Regions from separate parts of the Actinoallomurus sp. NPDC052308 genome, predicted to be linked through region 1. Evidence: riboswitches for the same ligand, from Rfam matches in the RefSeq annotation. Region 1 holds a riboswitch; each other region holds the start of a gene.
What was found. Region 1 has a riboswitch for cyclic di-AMP ahead of AB0L00_RS34255 (C40 family peptidase). Riboswitches for the same ligand answer to the same signal wherever they lie in the genome.
Positions count from the first base shown of each region.

Region 2: another riboswitch for cyclic di-AMP. It lies ahead of AB0L00_RS04885 (NlpC/P60 family protein); the one in region 1 lies ahead of AB0L00_RS34255 (C40 family peptidase).
Region 3: another riboswitch for cyclic di-AMP. It lies ahead of AB0L00_RS13685 (CHAP domain-containing protein); the one in region 1 lies ahead of AB0L00_RS34255 (C40 family peptidase).

Region 1 is NZ_JBFAUM010000021.1:87,108-94,381, forward strand. It holds gene AB0L00_RS34235 (glycosyltransferase family 4 protein) at 1-609, opposite strand, end outside; gene AB0L00_RS34240 (acetate uptake transporter) at 789-1,448, shown strand; gene AB0L00_RS34245 (M48 family metallopeptidase) at 1,529-2,923, opposite strand; gene AB0L00_RS34250 (hypothetical protein) at 2,920-4,257, opposite strand; gene AB0L00_RS34255 (C40 family peptidase) at 4,371-4,874, opposite strand; cyclic di-AMP (ydaO/yuaA leader) riboswitch at 4,932-5,101, opposite strand; gene AB0L00_RS34260 (NlpC/P60 family protein) at 5,385-6,383, opposite strand; gene AB0L00_RS34265 (NlpC/P60 family protein) at 6,396-7,274, opposite strand, start outside.
Region 2 is NZ_JBFAUM010000001.1:965,913-973,186, forward strand. It holds gene AB0L00_RS04875 (DUF4396 domain-containing protein) at 1-338, opposite strand, end outside; gene AB0L00_RS04880 (multicopper oxidase domain-containing protein) at 464-2,362, opposite strand; gene AB0L00_RS04885 (NlpC/P60 family protein) at 2,822-3,841, opposite strand; cyclic di-AMP (ydaO/yuaA leader) riboswitch at 3,847-3,982, opposite strand; gene AB0L00_RS04890 (M56 family metallopeptidase) at 4,321-5,253, opposite strand; gene AB0L00_RS04895 (BlaI/MecI/CopY family transcriptional regulator) at 5,250-5,711, opposite strand; gene AB0L00_RS04900 (hypothetical protein) at 5,708-5,941, opposite strand; gene AB0L00_RS04905 (M56 family metallopeptidase) at 5,991-6,965, opposite strand; gene AB0L00_RS04910 (BlaI/MecI/CopY family transcriptional regulator) at 6,962-7,274, opposite strand, start outside.
Region 3 is NZ_JBFAUM010000003.1:501,430-508,703, reverse strand. It holds gene AB0L00_RS13705 (nitrite/sulfite reductase) at 68-1,723, shown strand; gene AB0L00_RS13700 (Insertion element protein) at 1,720-1,896, shown strand; gene AB0L00_RS13695 (phosphoadenylyl-sulfate reductase) at 1,893-2,606, shown strand; gene AB0L00_RS13690 (sirohydrochlorin chelatase) at 2,588-3,361, shown strand; cyclic di-AMP (ydaO/yuaA leader) riboswitch at 3,887-4,033, shown strand; cyclic di-AMP (ydaO/yuaA leader) riboswitch at 4,141-4,282, shown strand; gene AB0L00_RS13685 (CHAP domain-containing protein) at 4,295-5,047, shown strand; gene AB0L00_RS13680 (hypothetical protein) at 5,196-5,792, shown strand; gene AB0L00_RS13675 (TetR/AcrR family transcriptional regulator) at 5,913-6,596, shown strand; gene AB0L00_RS13670 (isovaleryl-CoA dehydrogenase) at 6,583-7,274, shown strand, end outside.

The DNA.
Region 1 (7,274 bases):
CGGGACCAGCCGGGAGACGCAGACCACGACCGGGCGGTCCGCCAGGCCGTACCGGGCCCGGATCTCCTCTCCCCCGGCGCCGGGGCGGAACACCGTCTCGTCGACACCGGGGGCCAGCCGCCGCATCCGCGCCGCCGCCGCGGGCGACAGCGCGCGGGCCATCCGGCTGCGGGTGTACTCGCCCAGGTAGGTGAGCACGTCGACCTGGTCCCCGATCCGGCGCAGCAACCGGCGCGACCCGGGCAGCGCCGCCCACCCCGCCTCGTGACCGTGCGTGATCCCGACGAACCGCTCGACGCCGGACCGCCGCAGGCGCGGGGCCAGCAGCCCGAGGGGCGCCGCCGCGCCGAAGACCACCGAGTCACAGCCCTCCGCGCGGACGATCTCGGCGGCGCGCCGCAGCACGGACGGGACCGGGAGCATCAGCGGCCGGGGGTGCCGGACCACCGGGAACGGCTGTGCGGCGTCGAACTCCGGCGCGCCCTCCCACGCGGGGGCGTACACGATGAGGGATCCCGGCGGCCGGCGGACCGCCAGGTTGTGCACGAACGCCTGGATCCCGCCCGGCCTGGGCGGGAAGTCGTTGGTCAGGACGAGCGTCTTCCCCATCGTTGTCAGCATCGCATGTGTTCTGTGATCACCTTTACGCGGCCCCGTGACCAGAGCGAAACAGGGAGTTAATGTGGTTACGCGCGTCCTGGCCGCCCGGTCCCCGCCCGGCCTGCGAAGTGTGCATGGCGGACCCGACGAGGCACGGCGGTGAGCTTCACGACGAGGAGGAGCCACCCATGACCGAGACCCCCCGACCCCCGACCCCCCTCTCCACGATCGCCGATCCCGCCCCGCTCGGGCTGGCGGCGTTCGCGCTGACCACCTTCCTTCTCTCGGCGAAGAACGCCGGGTGGACCGACGGCACGGACGCCTGGCTCGGCTACGCGTTCGCGTACGGCGGCCTGATCCAGCTGCTGGCCGGCATGTGGGAGTTCCGCAACCGGAACGTCTTCGGCGCGACCGCGTTCGCCTCCTACGGCGGGTTCTGGATCGGCCTCGGGCTGTACGTCCGCTGGGTCGCGCCCACGGCCGCGGCGACGGCGGCGGCCACGAAGGCGAACCCGGAGCACCTCATCCAGAACGACCTCGGCTGGATCCTGCTGGCGTTCGCGATCTTCAACACGTACATGCTCCTGTGGAGCACCCAGGTGACCGCGGCGGTCTTCGGGGTGTTCCTGACCCTGGAGCTCACCGAGGTCATCCTGTTCATCGGCAACCTGTCGCACAGCAGCGGCGTGATCAAGTTCGGCGGCTGGGTGGGCGTCCTCACCGCCCTGGTCGCCTGGTACGCCTCCGCGGCCGGCGTGGTCAACGGGATGGGCGGCCGGTACGCGCTGCCGGTCGGCGGGCCGCTCGGCGGGCCTCGCGCCGTGGAGACGGCCCCGGTCACGCAGTAACCGCCGCGCTCACCATCCGTACGCCCCCGACCACGGCCGGCCGTGGTCGGGGGCGTACGCGGTGAGAGGCGCGGGCCCGGTCAGGGACGGACGCTCGGCGGGGGCACCGCGACGTGGTGCAGGCGGGCCCACGCGCGGCCCATCGCGATGCGCTCCGGTCCGGAGGGGTGGGTGTTCCAGAGCGCGTAGGCGAACGGGCTCGGGGACAGGTCGTCGAGGTTGCGGAGGCTGAGCGACCGCTGCATCGCCGCGAACGTCGCCGGATCCCGCGTCAGCTCGAGGGAGTGCACGTCGGCCCGTGCCTCGATGTGGCGGCTGACGAGGTTCTGCGCGGGCGCCGCCGCCTGGGCGAGAACGGTGACCGCGGCCAGCAGCAGCGCGGTCGACCGCGGGTCGGCCGCCGACCGTACGCCGGCCCGGCGCAGCAGGCGCGGCGAGGTCATCACCAGGTAGAGGACGCAGGCGCCGGTCGCGACCCCGAGGCCGCCGACGAGGGTGCCGGTCAGCACGTCGTTCCGCTTGGCGTGGCCGAGCTCGTGTGCGACGACGAGCTCGACCTCCTTCGGCGACTGGGACGCCAGGAGCGTGTCGTAGACGACGATGCGCCGGGTCGAGCCGAACCCCGAGACGTAGGCGTTCAGCTCCGTCGTGCGCTTCGACGCGTCGGCGACGAGCACGTCGCTCACCGGTACGCCGTCCGCGCGCGCCATCCGGAGCAGGTCCGTGCGCAACGGCCCGGCGGGCATCGAGGTGAAGTCGTTGAACAGCGGCTCGACCACCACCGGGTAGGCGTACGAGACGGCGGTGACGAGCAGGAAGCCGCCGATGGCCGCGCCCGCCCACCAGTGCCGCGGGAAGCGGCGGATGAGCAGGTGCAGGCCGAGCAGCGCGACGATCCAGATGACGAGGCTCACCCCGAACCCGGTGAGCCGGTCGCCGAACCACGATCCCCAGCCCTGGGTCGACAGGCCGTACCGTCGCAGCACCGACTCCGACCACGCGCCGAACGGCAGCGCGACCAGCTGGGTCAGCGCGGACAGCACCAGCGCGACGGCGATCAGCCGCAGGCCCCACCGCCACGGCGCGGGCCTGGCGTCCGACGGGGACGGCCGCCTGACGACCCTGCCGAGCAGCCGGGCGCCCCAGGGCGTCAGGCCGAGGACGAGGACCACCACCAGGCCGGCGGCGAGCCCGGCGTACGCCGGACCGTCCATGGCCGCGCTGAACCTCTCGTTGCGCGCGATCTGCTCCCGCGTGAAGTCGAGCGCGGGGTCCGCGGCGGCCCGCCCGCCGGACAGCGGATGCCAGGGGGTCACCACCGCCACGACGACGACCAGCAGCGCGCCCAACGCCGCGGCGGCGACGGCCGCGGCGCGCCGGGGCGCCCCGCGCGGTTCCGCTCGGGGAGCGGACCCGAGATCGGCCTCGGTGCGCACGGGCGACCCGGCGCCCTCCTGCTCGCCGGCCTCCGTCAAGTGAGCTCCTTCCGCAGGTAGGCCCGCCACTGCGCGGCGAACCGGCTCGCGTCGACGCCGAGCACGTCACGCAGGGCGCGGTCCTCGATGCGCGGGTCGCCGGCGTCGCCGGGTACGGCCGCGGCGGTCCGGTACACCCGGACCAGCCTGCCCTCACCGTAGCGCTCCGCGATCATCCGGCAGGCCAGCCACGCCTCCTCGTACGCGGCGGACAGGCGTTCGCCCGACCCGGTGAAGGCGCTCCGACCCGGCGGCGCCGCCGGCAGGCCGTCGGAGGAGATCAGACCGGCCAGCTCGCGCGCCGCCGCCCGCGTCGAGACACCGGCGTCCTTGTAGCCGACGTAGTCGGCCAGCCCTTCGACCAGCCACATGGGCGTGTGGCCGTCGCGGGCGCCGCCCATCGCGACGTGGACGAGTTCGTGGGTGAGGACGACGTGCCGGCCGAGGCCGTTCAGCCGGCCGAAGGCGGTGGGGGTGATGACCACGCGGTCCACGCCGCCGTCGGCCTCGCCCGCGCCGCCGCTGACGGTCGCGAGCGCGGCGATGTCGCCGAGGTTCCGGACGTCCCCGACGAGCTCCTCGGCCTGCTGCTCCGTCGCGGGCGCGAGCGCCACGACGCGCCGTGCCCAGCGGTCGCCCACGACCTTCGAGACCAGGCCGACCCCGGTGTCCAGCCGCCGGGCGATGTCGCGGAGTTCGGCGGTCCGCGTCTCGCCCTCGGTGACTCCGGTGCCGTCCCCGACCCCCGTGCCGCCCTCGCCGAGGACCAGGCTGCGCTTGCCGCGGATGACGGTCAGGTCCGGTCCGTCCCAGATCTGCGGATCGTCGCGCAGGCCGTGCGTGGAGCCGTCGCCGGACACGACCCAGCCGGTGCCCTGGTGCCGCTGGAAGGTGAGGTACTGGGTGTAGGCGGCGTCCTTCGTGTCGAAGGCGCGCAGCCGGTAGGTGAGCGTCAGCCGCGCCGTCCAGCCGTCGTCGGCGGCCGCCGCGGCACGGGTGTCCGCGAGCGACTCGCGCCACGCCGCCAGGGGGACCTTCGCCAGGTTGTCGAACAGCGTCTCCTGCCCGGCGCGGAACGCCTGCGCCGACGGGTCGACGGTGGCGAGGAAGGCCGTGCGGTCATGAGTGAGGACGGCGCGGGACCGGCGTTGCAGCAGCGCCGTCACCGTCGCAGGGCTCGGCGCGGGCACCGTGGCCGCGCTCCGCAACGAGGCGGCCGCGTGCCCCGTCTCACGGTGCAGGGCCGCGTAGCCGACCGCGGTGACCAGTTGCAGCGCGATCGCCACCCCGGTCAGCGCGGCGACCCGTCCCTGCCAGGTGCCCGCCGATGACATGCGCGTGATGGTAGCGGGCGAAACTGAGAACGCCGGGGCCGTCCGTGCGGACGACCCCGGCGGTGATCAGCGGACTCGGCACCGTGGCGTGCCGGTCCGGCGGACGGCCCGGCTCAGTACGGGCGGGCCGCGCCGTAGAACGCGTGCTTGTAGTAACTGTTGTTGTCGATCCGGACCTGCTTGATCCGCGTGCCGGTGTGCGACGCGTGGATCATGTAGATCTTGTGGCCGACGACCTTGGAGATGATCCCGGTGTGCTGGTTGCCGTTGAAGTACACCAGGTCACCGGCCGCGAGGTTCTTCCAGCGAATGTGCCGCTTGAGGTGACGGTGCTGCTGGCCCGCGGTGCGCGGCAGCCGGACGCCGGCCTTGCGGTAGGAGTACTGCACCAGACCGGAGCAGTCGAACGTCGTGGGCCCGGCGCCCCCATAGCGGTACCACTTGCCGATCTGCTTGCGGGCGATCGCGACCGCCTTCAGACCGACCTTGTGCCGCTGGCTCCAGGACTTGTGCTTCGTCGTCGCCTTGGCAACGGTGACGGCCGTCTGGGGGGCCGCGGCGTGCGCGGCGGTGGCCGTCAGGGCGACGGGTGCGAGGACCGCGCCCGCGGCGACCATGCCTCCGGCGAGGCGGAGGCGCAGGGACGAAGCGGTCGAGGGGTTGCGAGACAGAGGTCTCTCCTTCCACTACGCCTACCGGGTTAGCTGTCGGGTTCGGGCTGGAAGCCGCCCTACGGCATGCCTGCGGGAGAACAGGCGCCCCGATTCACCCCCGTGAAATCCGCGCCTTTCGGCGCGATCGGTTCCCCGGCTCCGTGTGCCCACGGATTAGGCGTCCACGGTCACCCGCGGCCCGGTCGGGCCACTTCGGTGATGACCGTTTCTCTGCATCTCTGACAGACCGAAAGCGGCACGTTCGCACGGCGCGTGTCGAACCGCGCCCCGCTGACCGAGGCCCCCTCCGGCCGAGCGGCACATGGCGTGCGCCGCGATCCGCACCGTCGGTGCGGAAGATTCGAAAGGTGTCGACGCCGGCAGGCCGACCGGATCCGGTCCGCGCCTCGGTGCGCCGGCCGGGAGTCCGTCCCCCCGGCCTGTCGGCGTCCGTTGTTCAGTTGTCGGTCGGTCTCAGATGAGCCGGCCGCCGCCCATGAAGGTCGAGGTGTACCAGGCGTCGCTGAGGTTGGAGATCTTCACGACGTCGCCGGTGTGCGGGGCGTGCAGGAACTTGCCGTTGCCCAGGTAGAACCCGACGTGCCCGAGGTCATGGAAGAAGACGAGGTCACCGGGCTGCAGGTCGGCCTTGGAGACCCGGCGGCTGGCGTCCCACTGGTCCGGCACCCAGTGGTTGAGCTTGATGCCGACCTTGCGGTAGGCGACCATCGTGATCCCGGAGCAGTCCCAGGTGCTCGGGCCCGAGCCGCCGAAGACGTACGGCTTGCCGAGCTGGGCGCAGGCGAACTGCAGCACGATCTCCGCCTTGCCCGAGGCGAGGACCGAGCAGTTCTCCTTGGAACTGCCCGGATCGATGCCGGCGCCGAGCTTGCGGACCAGCTTGAGCTGCCGCTGGATGGCCGCGTTGGCCTGCTTGCGCTGCGCCTCGAGCTGGTTCTTCTTGGCCGTGAGCTGCTGGGCGGCCTGGACGCGCAGCGCCTGCTCACGCTCCAGCCGCTGCGCGGAGGCGAGGTACTGCTGGAACTCCGCCGACCGGTTGTGCGCGATCTGGTTGAACGCCGACATCTGCGAGAGCACGGCGTCCGGGTCCTTGGAGCTCACCAGCTCGGGGATCGAGCCGTTGTCCCCGGTCTTGTAGGCGTCGACGGCGAGCTGCGCGACCCGCAGCCGCAGCTGCTGGAAGGTCTTGCGCTCGGCCTGCACCGACTTGCTCAGCGCGTTGACCCGGCTCTGGGCCGCCTTCCAGTCCGCCTTGGTCTGGTTGTACTGGTTGCTCAGTTGGTCGACCTTGTCGTTCAGCTGCGCGAGCTCCTTCTTCGCCGCGCTCAGCGAAGAGCCGGGGTCCGCGTGCGCGGGAACCACCGGCAGGGTGAGCCCCGCGACGGCGACGAACCCGACGGTCGTCAGGAACCGGCGGCCGGTCCTGGGCATGATCGTACGCTCCTTGGCCATGATGATCCGTTCCTAGAGCGCGCCCGCGCCGACGTAATGCGAGCTGTACCAGGGGTTGCTCAGGCTGTCGATCTTGACGTACGAGCCCGTGTGCGGCGAGTGGATGAACTTGCCGCCGCCCACGTAGATGCCGACGTGCCCGAGGTTGTCGAAGAAGACCAGGTCCCCTGGGGACAGGGCGGACTGGGGAGTGACCCTGCTGGTGGCGTCGTACTGGTCCGGGACGACGCGGGGAATGGTCCTGCCCGCCGCCGCGTAGGCCTTCATCGTGAAGCCGGAGCAGTCGTACCGCGGGCCGGTGCCGCCGTAGAGGTACGGCGTGCCGCACTTGCTGTAGGCCCACTCGAGCACGGTCCGCGCCTTGCCGGTCGCCGAGCCCTGGTAGCCGCCGCCGCAGTTGCTCGCCACGGGACCGGTGTCACCGCCGCCACCGGAGTCCGCCGCCGGGCCCAGCTTCTTGACCAGGGCCTTCTGCTGCTCGACCGACTTCTCGATGCTCTTCTTCTTGGCGAGGAGGGCGTTCTTCTTCTGCACCAGGTCGGTGGTGCCCTGCTCGGCCTGCGCCTGCTGCCGCTGCAGCAACTGGGCGGCGTTGAGGAACTGGGTGAGCTCGGTGGAGCGGTTCTTGGACACCTGCGCGAAGGCCGACATCTGGTCGAGCACCGTCTGCGGGTCCTTGGCCGAGACCAGGGCGGGGATGTCGGCGCCGTTCGAGCCGTTCTTGTACGCGGACGCGGCCATCTGCGCGACGCGGACGCGGAGCTCGGCCCACGACTGGCGCTGCTGCTTGACCGAGGCCTTGAGCGCCTTCAGCTTCTTGTCGGCCGCCGCCCACTGCTCTTTGGCCTTGTTGTAGTCGTTGTCCAGGTGGTCGACCTGGGAGTTCAGCTT
Region 2 (7,274 bases), on a different contig from region 1:
ATCAGTGTGATGGAAACCGTGTCGGCCGCCAGCGCGACACCGAAGGCGGCACGGAACGACAGGCCGGCCCGGAGCACACCGCGCATGGTCAACGCGTAACCGAAGATGAACGCCAGCAGAATCGCGATCAGGATGCTGGGGAGGTTCGGCCAATCCAGCGCGGTCGCGATTACCATGCCCAGCACCTCACCGATGGCACAGCCCGTCAGGCAGTGCAGCGTCGCCTGCGCTGCCATGCTCCAGGTCACCACGCCCATATGCGCGTGCTCGTCATGGTGGCCCGCATGCTCGACCTCGGACTCAGGGTGATCACCGGGGTGCCCGTGCGTGGTGGTCATGGCCGTCCTCTCGAAGCCCTCGGTGTCCGGGCGCGTGTGCAGGCTGAATCCAGCCGCGCCCCATGATCCTACAGAGTGTAGGAGTTGTCGTGGTGGCCTGGGGCGTCAGTGGTGGGGCGGCCGGTTCAGCGGGTGACGGTCAGGAAGGTGGTCAGGCCTCCCATGTCGGCCATGTGGGTGGCGTCGCCATCGCCGTTGGGGCCGGGGTTGATCTGGTGGTCGAGGATGTGGCACTGCAACATCCAGGTTCCGGGGTTGTTGGCGACGACGAGCATGTCGGCGGTCTCGCCGGGGCCGAGGTTGATGTTGTTGCTGTTGGCTTGCCCGGTCACCGGGTTGCCGTCGCGGGCGATCTGAGTCCAGGTGTACCCGTGCAGGTGCATGACGTGGCTCTGCTCGGCGCTGTCGTTGATCAGCCGGAGGCGCAGTCGCTGTCCCTGGCGGACGGTGAGGGTTGGAGCGAGGGGATGGGCCTTGCCGTCGATGGTGAAGGCGTTCTCGGTCTCGCTGCCGGCGATCTTGAATGCCGACAGGGTGACCAGCGCGTCGACGCCCGTGGCCGGGGTCGCCGCGGCGGCGGGGCTGTGGGGGGCGGGGTCGACGATGAGGGCACCGTGCAGGCCGGCGTCGACCTGGAAGTCGGTGTTGACGTGGGAGTGGTACCAGTGGGTGCCCACCATCTGGTCGGTGACGGTGAAGCGATAGGTGGCCGTGCCGCCGGGGGCGACGCTCGGGGCGGTCATCGGGTCGCCGTCGGCGGCCTGCGGCACTGCGAGGCCGTGCCAATGCACGGTGGTCGGTTGTGGAAGGTGGTTGACCAGGGTGATGGCGACCTTGTCGCCGACGGTGAAGCGCAGTAGCGGTCCGGGGACGCTGCCGTTGTAGCCCCAGGCGTTGACCACGCGGCCGGGGTAGAGCTGCCAGGGGAACTGTGAAGCGGTCAGCGTGTAGTGGCGGGTGCCGTCGGCCTCGATCGTGGGTCGCAGGGCGGTTTCGTGCAGTAGGTCGGCCGCGGTCTGCTGCTGGCGCTTGGCGTCGGCGGCGGCGAGTGCCGGCTGGGGAGCCTTCGCCGAGGCTGAGGCACAGGTGCCGCCGATGACGTCGCCGTCGGCTTCGGTGGTGCCACCGGAACAGGCCGCCGCGGTGGTGCTGCCGCCGTTGAGCGCGACCGTGGCGGTGACCTCGGTACCCCAGCCGATGGCGAAGCCGGCGGCGAGGAACGTCATGGCGGCGACCTGGGCCGCCTGCCGGCGCAACCCGCCGAGGAGCTGGCCGATCACGTACAGCAGGGCACCACCGGCGACGGCGAGCACGAAGACATCGACCGCCTGGCTGGTCCAAACCCCACCTAGCAGCACACCGAGAAACGTCGGGCCGCCGCCGAGCAGGCCGTAGAAGCCGAGTTTGCGCCAGGGAACACGGGTGTCATCGGTGACCAGTGGGCCGACGATGCCGAAGCCCTCGGTGGAGTTGTGGAGGGCGAATCCGATGACCAGGCCGGCGGCGAGGGCGGTGCGTCCGGTCGCGGCGCTCTGCCCGATGGCCAGGCCTTCGCTCAGATTGTGCAGGCCGATACCGGAGGCGATCGCCAAGGCGAGCTGCTCTCCCGGGGTCGCCGCCGCCGTGGTAGCCGTCGTGTCGGTCGGCGCTTCGCCGGCCTCGGCGAGCCGAGCGCGGCGCTCCACGCGGCGCTGTGCGTTGCGGGTCAGCAGCCTGCCGAGGCGCTGCTGCAGCCACGCGAGCCCGGCCAAGCCGATCAGGAATCCCACAACGAGCAGGACCGTCAGGCCGAACGCTCGACCGTGGCTGGCATGGCCGCCGACCGCGTCACGCCAGCTGGTGCTCACCTGCCCGGCGGTGTTGCCGACGATCTCCACCATGAGGTAGACGAGGATGCCTGCGGCCAGCATCCCCAGTCCCGTGCGCAGCGTCGCGTTACGCACAGGCCAGCGTCCGGCCAACAGGCCAAGAAAGATGGTGCCGCCCGCTGCCAGGCCCAGCGCCAGCTGCGTCGTCAGATTCACGCCTCACCGGTCCTCAAAGAATTAGGTGAGGCGATCCTAAGCAGGAGCGGCGAATCCATCTGATCCGGGGCGTCGCTCAACGAATGTGACCCTTCTGGAGCGGCAAGGATTCCACCCTGCTGCCCGGAGAGTGGCGAGGCTCAAGGGCATCGGCCCACGACGTTGGCGGCGCTGAGTTACGGCAGGGGTCGAGGTCGGACGCCAAGGGGCCGGTACGGATGCGAGCCGAAGCCGCCGAGCCCGGGAGCATTGGTGCAGCCCGCCTAGCGCGAGCTCTTCGACCCGGGAATGACTGCGCAGACGAAGATGACGACCCCGATGATCGCACCACCCCAGTCGAGTCCGACGATGCCGAACGTCCAGGCGGTCACCAGAGCGGGGAGGAGGCCGAGTCCCTTCCGAAGACGCGTCGGCTTCCGGTGTGCTCCTGCCATATGCAAAACCGGAGGGTGCGAGCCCCTACGGACGGCTGGCACCTTCGTAGTGGGCGACCCAGTAGGGGTTCGACAGGCTGACGATCTTGATGTAGTCGCCGGTCTTCGGGGCGTGGATGAAGTTGCCGCCGCCGACGTAAATGCCTTCGTGACCCATGCCGAGGAAGTACACGAGGTCGCCGGGCTGCAGGTCGGCCCTTGCCACGTGCCGGGTCGCGTTGTACTGGTCGGGGACGACGCGAGGGAGGTTAACGCCGGCGGCGCGCCAGGCCATCATCGTCAACCCGGAGCAGTCATAGCCCTTCGGCCCGGTGCCGCCCCAGATGTAGGGCTTGCCGAGCTGGGCGTAGGCGTACTCCACCGCCTTGCGCGCCGGGCCCGAGGCGGGTCCGTTGTACGTGCCGCCCGGACCGTGTGAACTGGTGGGTTCGCCGGCCTTGCGCAACAGACTCTTCTGCTTGGCGATGGCCTTCTCGACGATGGACCTGCGCTTCTTGAGCTCGGCGGCCTTCTGCGACACGGCCTGATACGCCGATTGCGCCTCGGCGTGTTCGCGCCGCAGGCGCTGGGTGGAGGCCAGGAACGCCGCGAGCTCCTGGCCGCGGTTGTTCGACAGCTGAGTGAACACCGACATCTGGTTCAACGCCGCGTCGGGATTCTTGGATGCGAGCAGGGTAGCGGCGCTCGAGTCCAGGGTTCCGCTCTTGTACGCATCGAAGGCGATCTGCGCGACCCGGGAGTGCAGCCTCTCGTAGACGCGCTGCTCGCCCTTCATCTGGCCATTGAGCGCACTCAGTTTCTTCTTCGCCGCGTCCAGCTCTGTCTTGACCTTGTTGTACTGATCAACGAGCTTGTCGACCCGGCCGTTGAGCTTCTCCAGCTCCTTCTTCGCTGCTGCGGCCGACGGTTTCGGGCTCGCCTCGGCCGGCACCGCCGTGAGAGCCAGGGCGGTCGTCACCGAGAGGGTCGCGCACAGCCGAAGCGATCGACGCCACCGTGGATGCCCTACGGCGTACGCGTTGGTGACCGGGCGGAAGAACGCCACGTGAGAACTCCTCTCCTTGGCCGCCTACCGGGTTAGCTGTCGGGCTCGGGCCGGAGTAGCCCTACGGACGCTGTACGGTCCGGATTCGCCCCGGAAGTCTCGGGTCCCCGGTTCCCTGTCGGGATTCGGCGGTCGGCCGTGCCTCGTGTGAAGCAGGGGGCGGCCGATCTCTGACGGAGTGTAGGAGGTTTGACCGATCTTCTGCTACCTGACGAGGTGATTCGGTAAGCGCTAAGACCGACGTGGCCGCCTAGATGTTGAAGCTCTCGCGTGATGACGACGGCGAACTCCGTGGTTGACGAGGAATTCCTGCCTTCGCTTCGACGCGAACGTCGGCCCGAGCTCCTCGGCGAGCTGCCGTAGTCTCCTAAGATTCGTCGGAGGTAGCGGCTTCCTATGCCGAAGGTGTCACCTTCGCGGACCGTGTCGGTGTCGTCCGTGCGACCGTCGCCGCGAGCGGCGTCGTCTTGGTGTCCCGATCAGCAGAACAGCGGGAGCGAGGCCAGCCAGCCTGCTGAGATCAGGGTCGGGAGCGCTACCGAGCTCATCGCCGTGACCCATGTAAGGCGCCGCAGACGAGCCTCGTCGACGACGAGAGGCGGCGTCTCCAGCCGGGCAAGGCGCCGATCGAGTTCCGACCTGTCGCCGCTGTGGGCGGCCAGCCCACCGAGGGGGCTCGGTGCGATGGTCAGTTTCCGAAGAGCCATTGCGACGGTACGGCGACCGCACTGTCGGGCGGCGACGTCGTCCGCGGTCATCTCCAGCAGGAGAGGAAGGCAACGGCGCGCGTGGCGGAAGGTCGGCAGCCAGAACAGCGCCGCCGCCAGTGCGTCGACAGCCGTGAGGAAGAGGTGATGGCGGTAGCGGAGGTGCGCCCGTTCGTGGGCCAGGACCGCCTCGAGTTGAACGTCGTCCAGTTGGTCGAGAGCACCGCTGCTCACCACGATCGGACGTTTGCGCGATGGCACGCAGTACGCGACCGGCACCGGGTGATCGAGGACGCAGACATCGTCGATGTCACCGGGGAGCCGTACGACGAACTGCAGCGCCTCCTGGTGACGACGGCGCTGGGCGACGGTGCGCCGATACCTGTTGACGGTCACGCAGGTGGCGAGGACGGCGCTGACGAGAAGGGCCACGTTCAAGGCGTACGCCGCGGGTCCACCGGATCCGTCGTGATGGTGCCAGCAATTGGCAGCCCATTCCGCCGCCCTGTGCACCAGGCCATGTTGGCCGGTGGACACGAGCACGACGACACCGACCAGTGCGGCGAGTGCGCCCGCCAGGGCACCCAACCACGCGAGGGCGGCGATACGGGGGATGCGCTGGCACCAGGCGCTCCGGCTCAGCAACGGGCCCGCGCCGAGGGCGAGGGCGACCGTTACCACTCCAAGACCGACGAGCGGGCTCACAGACGTGGTTCCGTCGGCGCCGAACGCTGCGCGAGCTCCACGAGGAGCCGGTGAGCGTCCTGTGGGTCGATGGTCTCCGCGAACCGGGCCAGGACCGGACCGCGGTCGGTGGTGCCGGCCAGCGCCTCGGCCATCACCTGCGCGACGTGATCCTCACGGCTGCGCGTCGGAGCGTACCGCCAGGCGTTACGGTCGGCCGTCCGTACGAGGAACCCCTTCTGGACAAGGCGGTCGGCGACGGTCTGCACCGTCGTGTACGCCGATCGTTTCGCCGATCCGGCGTTCACCTTCTCCATCAGCTCACGGATGAGCAGCGGCTCCCGGGCATCCCACAGCGCCTCCATGATTGCTCGCTCAAGCGGCCCTGCGATCGCCACCTGTCCGTCTCCCTTCCTGAGCCAGCACCATTGTGACCTATCGATCACCGGGGCTTCCTTCACATTAGGACGCCACGTCACCCGGCGAGGTGCTTGCGGGAGAGGTCGTCCGGCCGGTGGTGCCTCTCTGCGCCGAGCGCCGGCGGAGTAGGCACCCAGCGCGAGGCCGAGTCGTGGTGGCCGGTGGTGAAGCGACCCAGGTTGGCCGCGACGCTGTGGGCGCCGAACGCGGTGGTGAAGCCGGCCGCGTACAGCGGCCACAGCTGGGCGCGGCCCGGTGTGCGGCCCTGGTCGGGAGTGGTGGTCGGCACCGGCGTTCTCCCCGAGGTCCGGAGTTTCGGCGGGATGGGCGGGCGCCAGTCAGGCGCCTGCGAGTTCGAGCAGCAGGTGCAGGTCGTGGGCGGCGGCGAACGCGCACAGGGCGCTGGAGCCGACCACGGCGGCGGCTCCGGCCAGCGGCAGCAGTGGCACGCCCAGCGGTGTGGACGAGGCGGTGGGTTCGGCGAGGAGGGCGGCGACGCGGCGCGGAACGGGCCCGGCGGCGGCGAGCGGGCCGCGCCGCCGCCCCAGCAGGCCGAGAACGGCGTCGGGCAGCCGTCGGCGAGCCGGGCGATGGGCGGTCGCCAGGGCCGCCTTGCCGACCGCGCGGGCGACCTGACGGCGGTCGCCGCAGATGGTGGCGGCGCGCTCATCGGCCCAGCGTTCGACGGTGTAGGCGACCGCGGTGGCCACCGGCCGCAGCAGCGGGTTTACCGCGGCGGCCAAGTGGGCGACGGCGACGAAGGCGTAGTGGTGGCAGGCCAGATGGGCGCGTTCGTGCGCGATCATGGCCTCCCGGTCGGTGGGGCCGAGGGCGTCGAGCATGCCGGTGGAGACCACGATGCGTCCGGGCAGGCCGGGCAGCGCGTAGGCGTCGGGGGCGTCGTCGTCGACGACGACCAGTTGGCCGCGTCCGGGCAGGCACGCGGCCTCGAACGCGGCTGCGGCCAGTGCCCGCATCCGCCGCCACAGCATCCGCAGCCCGGCTCCCGCGGCGGCGGCCAGCACGGCGGCGGCCGCGACCGCCTCGACCGTGGAGACGGGGTCGCCTCTGCGCACGGTGGACGCCGACCAGTGACCCACGTACGCCGCCGGCGGCAGGCGCACCACACCGGCTGCGGCCAAGACGCCCAGAGCCGCGCAGCTCAAGCCGGCCAGGGCGAGTGCGGTCGTGGTCAGGAGCCAGGTCGCAAGCCGTGGGTCCAGGCGGTCGGCCAGCGGCCGGGCGGCCGGCGCGGCGGCCACGGGGAACAGCAGCGGCAGGTAGACCAGCAGGTGCATCAGCACGTTGTTCACTCCTGATCCGGCAGGTCGCCGAGGAGCTGCCGCAGCAGGTGCTCGTCTTGGGCGGACAGGTCTTCCACGAAGCGGGTGAGGACCGCCTCCCGGTCGGAGTCGGATTCCAGCACCTGACGCATCCGCCGAGCGGTCAGCCCGTGGGCGTCGGCGACCGGTGCGTACGCGTACGCCCGGCCCTGCTTGCCGCGCCGCAGCAGGCCCTTGTCGAACATCCGGGACAGCACGGTCACCACCGTGCTGTAGGACAGATCCTCACCCAGGCCCTGGAGGACCTCCCCGGGGGTCAGCGGCTGGGGGGAGGACTGC
Region 3 (7,274 bases), on a different contig from region 1:
GCGTTGAGCCAGCAGTGCGATCTGCCGGCGTGCTTCGCGTCCCCCACGACCACGGAGGACGCGCACGATGCCATCCCGTCTGCAGCGGAAACGAGGCGAGGGCCAGTGGGCCCTGGGCTACCGTGAACCGCTCAACAAGAACGAAGAGAACAAGAAGAACGACGACGGCCTGAACGTCCGCCGTCGCATCATCGACGTCTACGCCAAGGGCGGCTTCGACTCCATCGACCCCGCGGACCTGCGGGGCCGGTTCCGCTGGTACGGCCTGTACACCCAGCGCCGGCCCGGCATCGACGGCGGCAAGACGGCGGTCCTCGAGCCCGAGGAGCTCGACGACCGCTACTTCATGCTGCGCGTCCGCATCGACGGCGGCCAGCTGAACCTCGACCAGCTCCGGACGATCGCCGACGTGTCGTCGAAGTACGCCCGTGGCACCGCGGACATCACCGACCGGCAGAACATCCAGCTGCACTGGGTCGAGATCGAGAACGTCCCGGCCATCTGGGAGGCCCTGGAGTCGGTCGGGCTGCACACGACCGAGGCCTGCGGCGACACGCCACGGGTCATCCTCGGCTGCCCGCTCGCCGGGATCGACGCGGACGAGGTCATCGACGCGACGCCGCAGCTCCGCGACATCCACGACCGGTACATCGGCCACCCGGACTTCTCCAACCTGCCGCGGAAGTTCAAGACGGCGCTGTCCGGCTGCACGGCCCAGTGCACGATCCATGAGATCAACGACATCGCGTTCGTCGGCGTGGTCAATGACGAGGGCGAGGCCGGCTACGACCTCTGGGCGGGCGGTGGTCTGTCCACGAACCCGATGTTCGCCAAGCGGCTGGGCGCGTTCGTCCGGCCGGACCAGGTCCACGAGGTCTGGGCGGGCATCACCGGGATCTTCCGCGACTACGGCTACCGCCGGCTCCGGCACCGCGCCCGGCTCAAGTTCCTCATGAACGACTGGGGCCCGGAGCGGTTCCGCGAGGTCCTGGAGAAGGAGTACCTCGGGTACGCCCTCGCGGACGGTCCCGCGCCCGGCGGACCGCGGGACCAGCGCCGGGACCACGTCGGCATCCACCGGCAGCGCGACGGCCGGTACTACGTCGGCTTCGCGCCGAAGGTCGGGCGGGTCGACGGCGACATCCTCCGCGTCATCGCGGACCTGGCCGAGGAGTACGGCTCCGGACGGGTGCGCACGACGACCGAGCAGAAGATGGTCATCCTGGACGTTCCGGAGGAGCGGACCGAGGAGCTGGCCGCCGAGCTGGAGGCCCACGACCTGCGGGTCCGCCCGTCGACGTTCCGCCGCCAGACGATGGCCTGCACCGGCATCGAGTACTGCAAGCTCGCCATCGTCGAGACCAAGCAGCGCGGCATGGACCTGATCGAAGAGCTGGAGCAGCGCCTGCCGGACTTCGCCGAGCCGCTGACGATCAACATCAACGGCTGCCCGAACTCCTGCGCCCGCATCCAGACCGCCGACATCGGGCTGAAGGGCCAGTTGGTCACCGATGCGAACGGTGACCAGGTCGAGGGCTTCCAGGTCCACCTGGGCGGCTCGATCGGGGGGGAGTTCGGCAAGAAGATCCGGGGCCTGAAGACCACCGCCGAGGAACTGCCCGACTACGTGGAGAGGGTGCTGCGCAGGTTCCAGGAGAACAAGGCCGACGGCGAGTCCTTCGCCGCGTGGGTGCAGCGTGCGGAAGAAGGTGACCTGAAGTGACCGAACGAGCCGTCCCCTTCTACTGCCCCTACTGCGGAGACGAGGACCTGGAGCCGTACGAGAGCGACGGCGGCTGGCACTGCCGTGCCTGCACGCGGGCCTTCCGGCTCCGCTTCATCGGGCTCGGCGCGCTCAGCTCGTCGGGTGCTCCCCGAGGGGAGGGCTCGGCATGACGCTCCTGTTCGAACGCCCCACCGCGGCGCTCGACCTCACCGACATCGTCGAGTCGGCTGCGGACGCCCTGGAGGACGCCTCCGCCGAAGAGATCATCCGCTGGTCGATCGCGACGTTCGGCGACCGGATCTGCGTGACGTCGTCCATGAAGGACGCCGTGCTGGTGGACATCGCCTCCAAGGTCCGCCCCGGCATCGACGTGCTGTTCGTCGACACGGGGTACCACTTCGCCGAGACGGTCGGCACCCGCGACGCGGTCGAGGCCGTCTACCCGGTGAACGTCGTGAACGTCACCCCCTCGCGTACCGTCGCCGAGCAGGAGCGCGATCTCGGGCCCCGGCTGTACGGCCGGAACCCGGACCTGTGCTGCCACCTGCGCAAGGTCGAGCCCCTGAACCGTGCCCTCGAGCCGTACCTCGCGTGGATCACGGGGATCCGGCGCGAGGAGACCTCGCACCGGCGCGGCGCGCGCGTGGTCGAGTGGAACGCCGCGCGCGGCAAGGTCAAGGTCAACCCCCTCGCCCGCTGGAGCCAGGCCGACCTGCACGGCTACATCGAGAAGCACGGCATCCTGGTGAACCCGCTGCAGTACGACGGGTACCCCTCCATCGGCTGCGAGCCCTGCACCAAGCAGGTCGCGCCGGGCGAGGACCCGCGCAGCGGACGCTGGGCCGGCACCGGAAAGACCGAATGCGGCATCAACCTGTGAGAGCCGGGAGCAGCCGGGCGGCGGTCCCCCTGGTGGCGGTGGCCCACGGGAGCCGTGATCCACGTGCGGCGGCGACGGTCGAGGAACTTCTTGATCTTGTACGTCGTTCCTCGGGGGTGCGGGTCGTGACCTCGTATCTCGACCACGCTCCCCCCGCACCGGGGCAGGCGCTCGGTGGTCTCGTCGGAGAGGGGGCCGACGAGGCCGTCGTGCTCCCCCTCCTGCTCACGGCCGCCTATCACAGCAAGACCGACATCCCCGGCGCGCTGCGGGAGGCTCGGGCGGCCCACCCGCAGCTGGCGCTGCACTACGGCGCCACGCTCGGCCCCCACCCGCTGATGACGGGCGCCCTGGAACGGCGGCTCGCCGAGGTGGGCGTCCGGCCGGACCCGGAGACGGCCGTGGTGCTCGCCGCGGCCGGCTCCAGCGATCCGGCCGCGAACGCGACGATCGGCCGGATGGCGCGCGACTGGGGCGGCTGGCGCGCCGTCGTCCCCGCGTACGCCTCCGCGGCCCGTCCCACGCCCCCCGAGGCCGTACGCGCGCTGTACGCCGCGGGGGCGCGGCGTGTGGTGGTGGCGTCGTACTTCCTGGCCCCGGGCTTCTTCGCGGACAAGGTGCGGGACGAGTCCCTGGCGGCGGGCGCCGTGGCCGTCTCACCGGCTCTGGGCGCCGCTCCGGAGCTGGCGGAGATCGCCGTGCAGCGCTATCGCGAGGCCCTCGTCCGGGCCGACCTCGTCGCGGCCGCGGGCTGAGCGACCTTCCTCCGGCCGGCCGGACCCCCGCACCGGGCCTCTCCTCCGGCCGCCCGGACCCCGCGCCGGGCCTCTCCGCGGCCGCCGGAACACCGGGCCCGGCGTCTCCTCCCGCCGCCCGGGACGCCGGGCTGAGCGATCTTCTTCGACTGGCCGCGACGCCCTATGCCGTAAGGCTTTTCGGCCCGTCCGCAATTATGATCATTTCCAGGGTTCGTGATTCTTTTTCCTTATCCGGAAATTGATCACGGCAGGCCATGGCGCAATAACGATCACTTATTCCAATGGATCATGTGAGCCATGTCGCAAACCTGGGGTATTTGGCCCGTCGGTATTTGTCTGCTATGTTCGCCTAAGTCCGGCGGACGCCCCCCATGCGCCTCCCGGACGCCCGCCGGTGACGGCCGGCCCACCAGCGCGAACGGCGCGGCGCGAAGAAGCGTGTGAGGGCCTCCGTGAAGACCGGACGGTTCATATCCAATATCACGCCACTCCCGTGGAGAACCCTTTGATCCATATGGAGCGGGAGCGGCAACGTCGAGTCCGTGAAGATCACGGAGCCGGGGACCCACAAGAAGTCCCGGGGTGAATCGGTACACCTGTCGTGCCGTAGGGCGACTTCCACGCCCGAACCCGTCAGCTAACCCGGTAGGCGGCTGGAAGTAAGGAGCTTAAGAACCTCGTCCGCGAGTCCTCCCTGACCTGAATATCCGGTCGTTCGTCCCTCCCCTGGGACCGTACGGCCAGACCCTGTCTCTTTGTTCGTGCCGTCCGCGTAAGCGGGCGACCCGCTGAATCCGCACATCGCGGAACCGGGGACCCACAAGAAGTCCCGGGGTGAATCGGCACGTCTCTCGTGCCGTAGGGCAGCTTCCACGCCCGAACCCGTCAGCTAACCCGGTAAGCGGCATGGAAGCCGAAGGAGTACCCCCCGTGTCCCCTCGACACGCCAAACCCCGCTTTGCACCGAAGAAGTGCCTCACCGGCCTCGTCGCCGGTGCCGTGACCGCCGGCGCGGCGGCGATGGCCGTCGCCACCGCCGCGCCCGCCGTCTCCGCGCAGACCCCCACCGCGTCCCGCTCCGCCGCCCACCAGGCTGGTCAGGTACCCGCACCTGGTACGGGTAAGGCGAAGCACGCCCGCCCGGTGAACGACAACCCGCACATCAAGGTGCACACCGTCGCCGAGCAGAAGGCGAAGAAGCTGCCCACCGCGGCGGACGTCGTGAAGCTCGCCACCTCCCAGGTCGGCACGACCGAGGACGCGACCGGCGGCAGCAAGTTCAACCAGTGGTTCATGACCACCCCGTACGCCAAGGCCGGCGCCGCGCGCGACGGCGGGTCGGTCAACGACTACGCCAACGCCTCCTGGTGCGACATGTTCGTCACCTGGGTCGGCGACCAGCTCGGCGTCAAGGGCATGGGCGGCGACGCGTTCACCCCCTCCCACGCCAAGTGGTTCATCTCGCAGGGCCGCTGGGGCACCACTCCCAAGCCCGGCGCGGTCGTCTTCTTCTCCTGGAACGGCAGCGGCGTCGACAACATCGATCACGTGGGCCTGGTCATCAAGGACAACGGCGACGGAACGATCCAGACCGTCGAGGGCAACACGGACGACGCCGTGAAGGTCCGGACGCGTAACACCTCCACCGTCGTGGGTTACGGCTACCCGGAGTACCCCCAGTAATTCACCCGTCGGCGCGTGCCGTGCCGCCGTCGGCGACGCGGCACGTGCCGCCCCCTTCCCGGGTCGCTCCCCGGATCTCTCCTCACCCTCCCCCGGTACCTCCATGCCCTCATCCCCCTATGCCCCCATGCCCCCCGAAAGGAAAGCGATGATCAGGTTCTCGACCAAGGCCATCGCCGGTATCGCCGCCGGTGTCGCTCTCGCCGGCGGCGGCGTGACCACCGCCCTCGCCTACGGCGGTACCTCGGAGGCGGCGTCGGCGCCGCAGGCGCAGAACGCCCCCGCCCAGGCCGAGAAGCGCGTCGACAGCGCCGCCCAGGACCGGATGCTCGTGGCGGTCAAGAAGGACAAGGACCCCAAGAACGCCAAGAAAGACGCCAAGGCGGCGGCCCTGCCGGGTGGCGTCTCCACCGCCACGTCCTTCTGGGACCCCTCGACGGCGTCGGGCAAACCGATGTCGTACCACACGATCGCCAGCCCGTACTGGCCGCTCGGCACGAAGGTGAAGATCACCTACAACGGCAAGAGCGAGATCGGAGTCGTCGATGACTTCGGCCCTGCGGAGTGGGCGGTCGCCCAGCACAACCCGCCGGCGCTCATCGACCTGTCGGAGAAGATGATGCAGCACCTCACCGGCACCGCCTCGAACTCGATCACCATCAAGTTCCAGGTGCTGGAGCTGGGCAAGGGTGGCGTCTACCGCCACTCCGGCACCGGCTACGACACAGCCACCGGCAAGGCGTAACCCGCTCCCCCTCGCCTGCCGGCCGGACGGCGCGGGATCCCCTCTCGGGATCCCGCGCCGTTGTTCTGTCTCCGGTGACGAGGCTTGCCGGGAAGGAGTGAACTGAGGTTCAATCCTTGTGTGCCGTACCGCCGTACGCCCCGCGTCGAGGCCCGGCTCAGCGCGTCGCGGGAGCGCATCCGCGCCGCCGCGCTGGCCGTCGTGGCCGAGCGGGGCTACGCCGGATGTTCGATCGCCGCCGTCGCCCGGCGGGCGGGGGTGGCGACCGGCAGCGTCTACCGCCACTTCCCGTCGAAGTCCGAGCTGGTCGCCGAGGTGTTCCGGGTGGCCTCACAACGCGAGGTGGACGCGTTCGCGCGCGCCGCGTCGCCGGCGCGGCCGGCGGCCGAGAGCGTCGCGGCGGTGATCGAGACCTTCGCGGGCCGGGCCCTGCGCGCCCCCCGCATGGCGTACGCGCTCCTCGCCGAGCCGGTGGACCCCGCCGTCGACGCCGAGCGGCTGGTCTTCCGCCGGGCGTACGCCGCCGTCCTCGCCGGGCTCATCGGCCGCGGCATCGCCACCGGTGAACTCCCCGACCAGGACGTCGAGGTCAGCGCCGCCGCGCTCGTCGGCGCCATCGGCGAGGCCCTCGTCGGCCCGCTCGCGGTCGGCGCGACACGGCCCGCCGACCCGTATCCGCCCGCCGGCCCGGCCTCGCCGACCCGTACGGACGCGGCGGCGCGCGACCGGGTCCGGACCGACCTGATCTTCAATCTCACCTCCTTCGCCCAGCGCAGCATCGGAGCGGTCAGTGCCAACACATGAGGTCTTCAACCAGGTCCCGCCGCTCATCGGCCATGACGTGGCCGACGATCCGGCTCTTCTCGACGGGATCTTCCGGGAGGGCGGTGGCTGGGCGGCCGAGGCCGTCCACGAGCTGGGCCGGCTGGCCGGCACCGAGCAGGCCCGGGAATGGGGCCGGCTCGCCAACGAGCACCCGCCGGTGCTGCGGACCCACGACCGGTACGGCCGGCGCGTCGACGAGGTGGAGTTCCACCCGGCCTGGCATGAGCTGATGCGGGTCGCCGTCGGCCACGGGCTGCACGCCCGCGCCTGGACGGAACGCTCCGGGGCGCACGTCGCCCGCGCGGCCAAGTTCTACGTCTGGCGGGTCGACGCCGGGCACGGCTGCCCGATCTCGATGACCTACGCCGCCGTACCGGCGCTGCGCCACGCGCCCGAGCTGGCCCGGCAGTACGAACCGCTGCTGACGTCCGACACGTACGACTTCGGGCTACGGACCCCGGCGGACAAGCGCGGCATTCTCGCCGGCATGTCGATGACGGAGAAGCAGGGCGGGTCCGACGTCCGGGCGAACACGACGCGGGCGGTGCCGCAACCCGACGGCACGTACCTGCTGACCGGCCACAAGTGGTTCACGAGCGCGCCGATGTGCGACGTGTTCCTCGTCCTCGCGCAGGCGCCGGAGGGCCTCACCTGTTT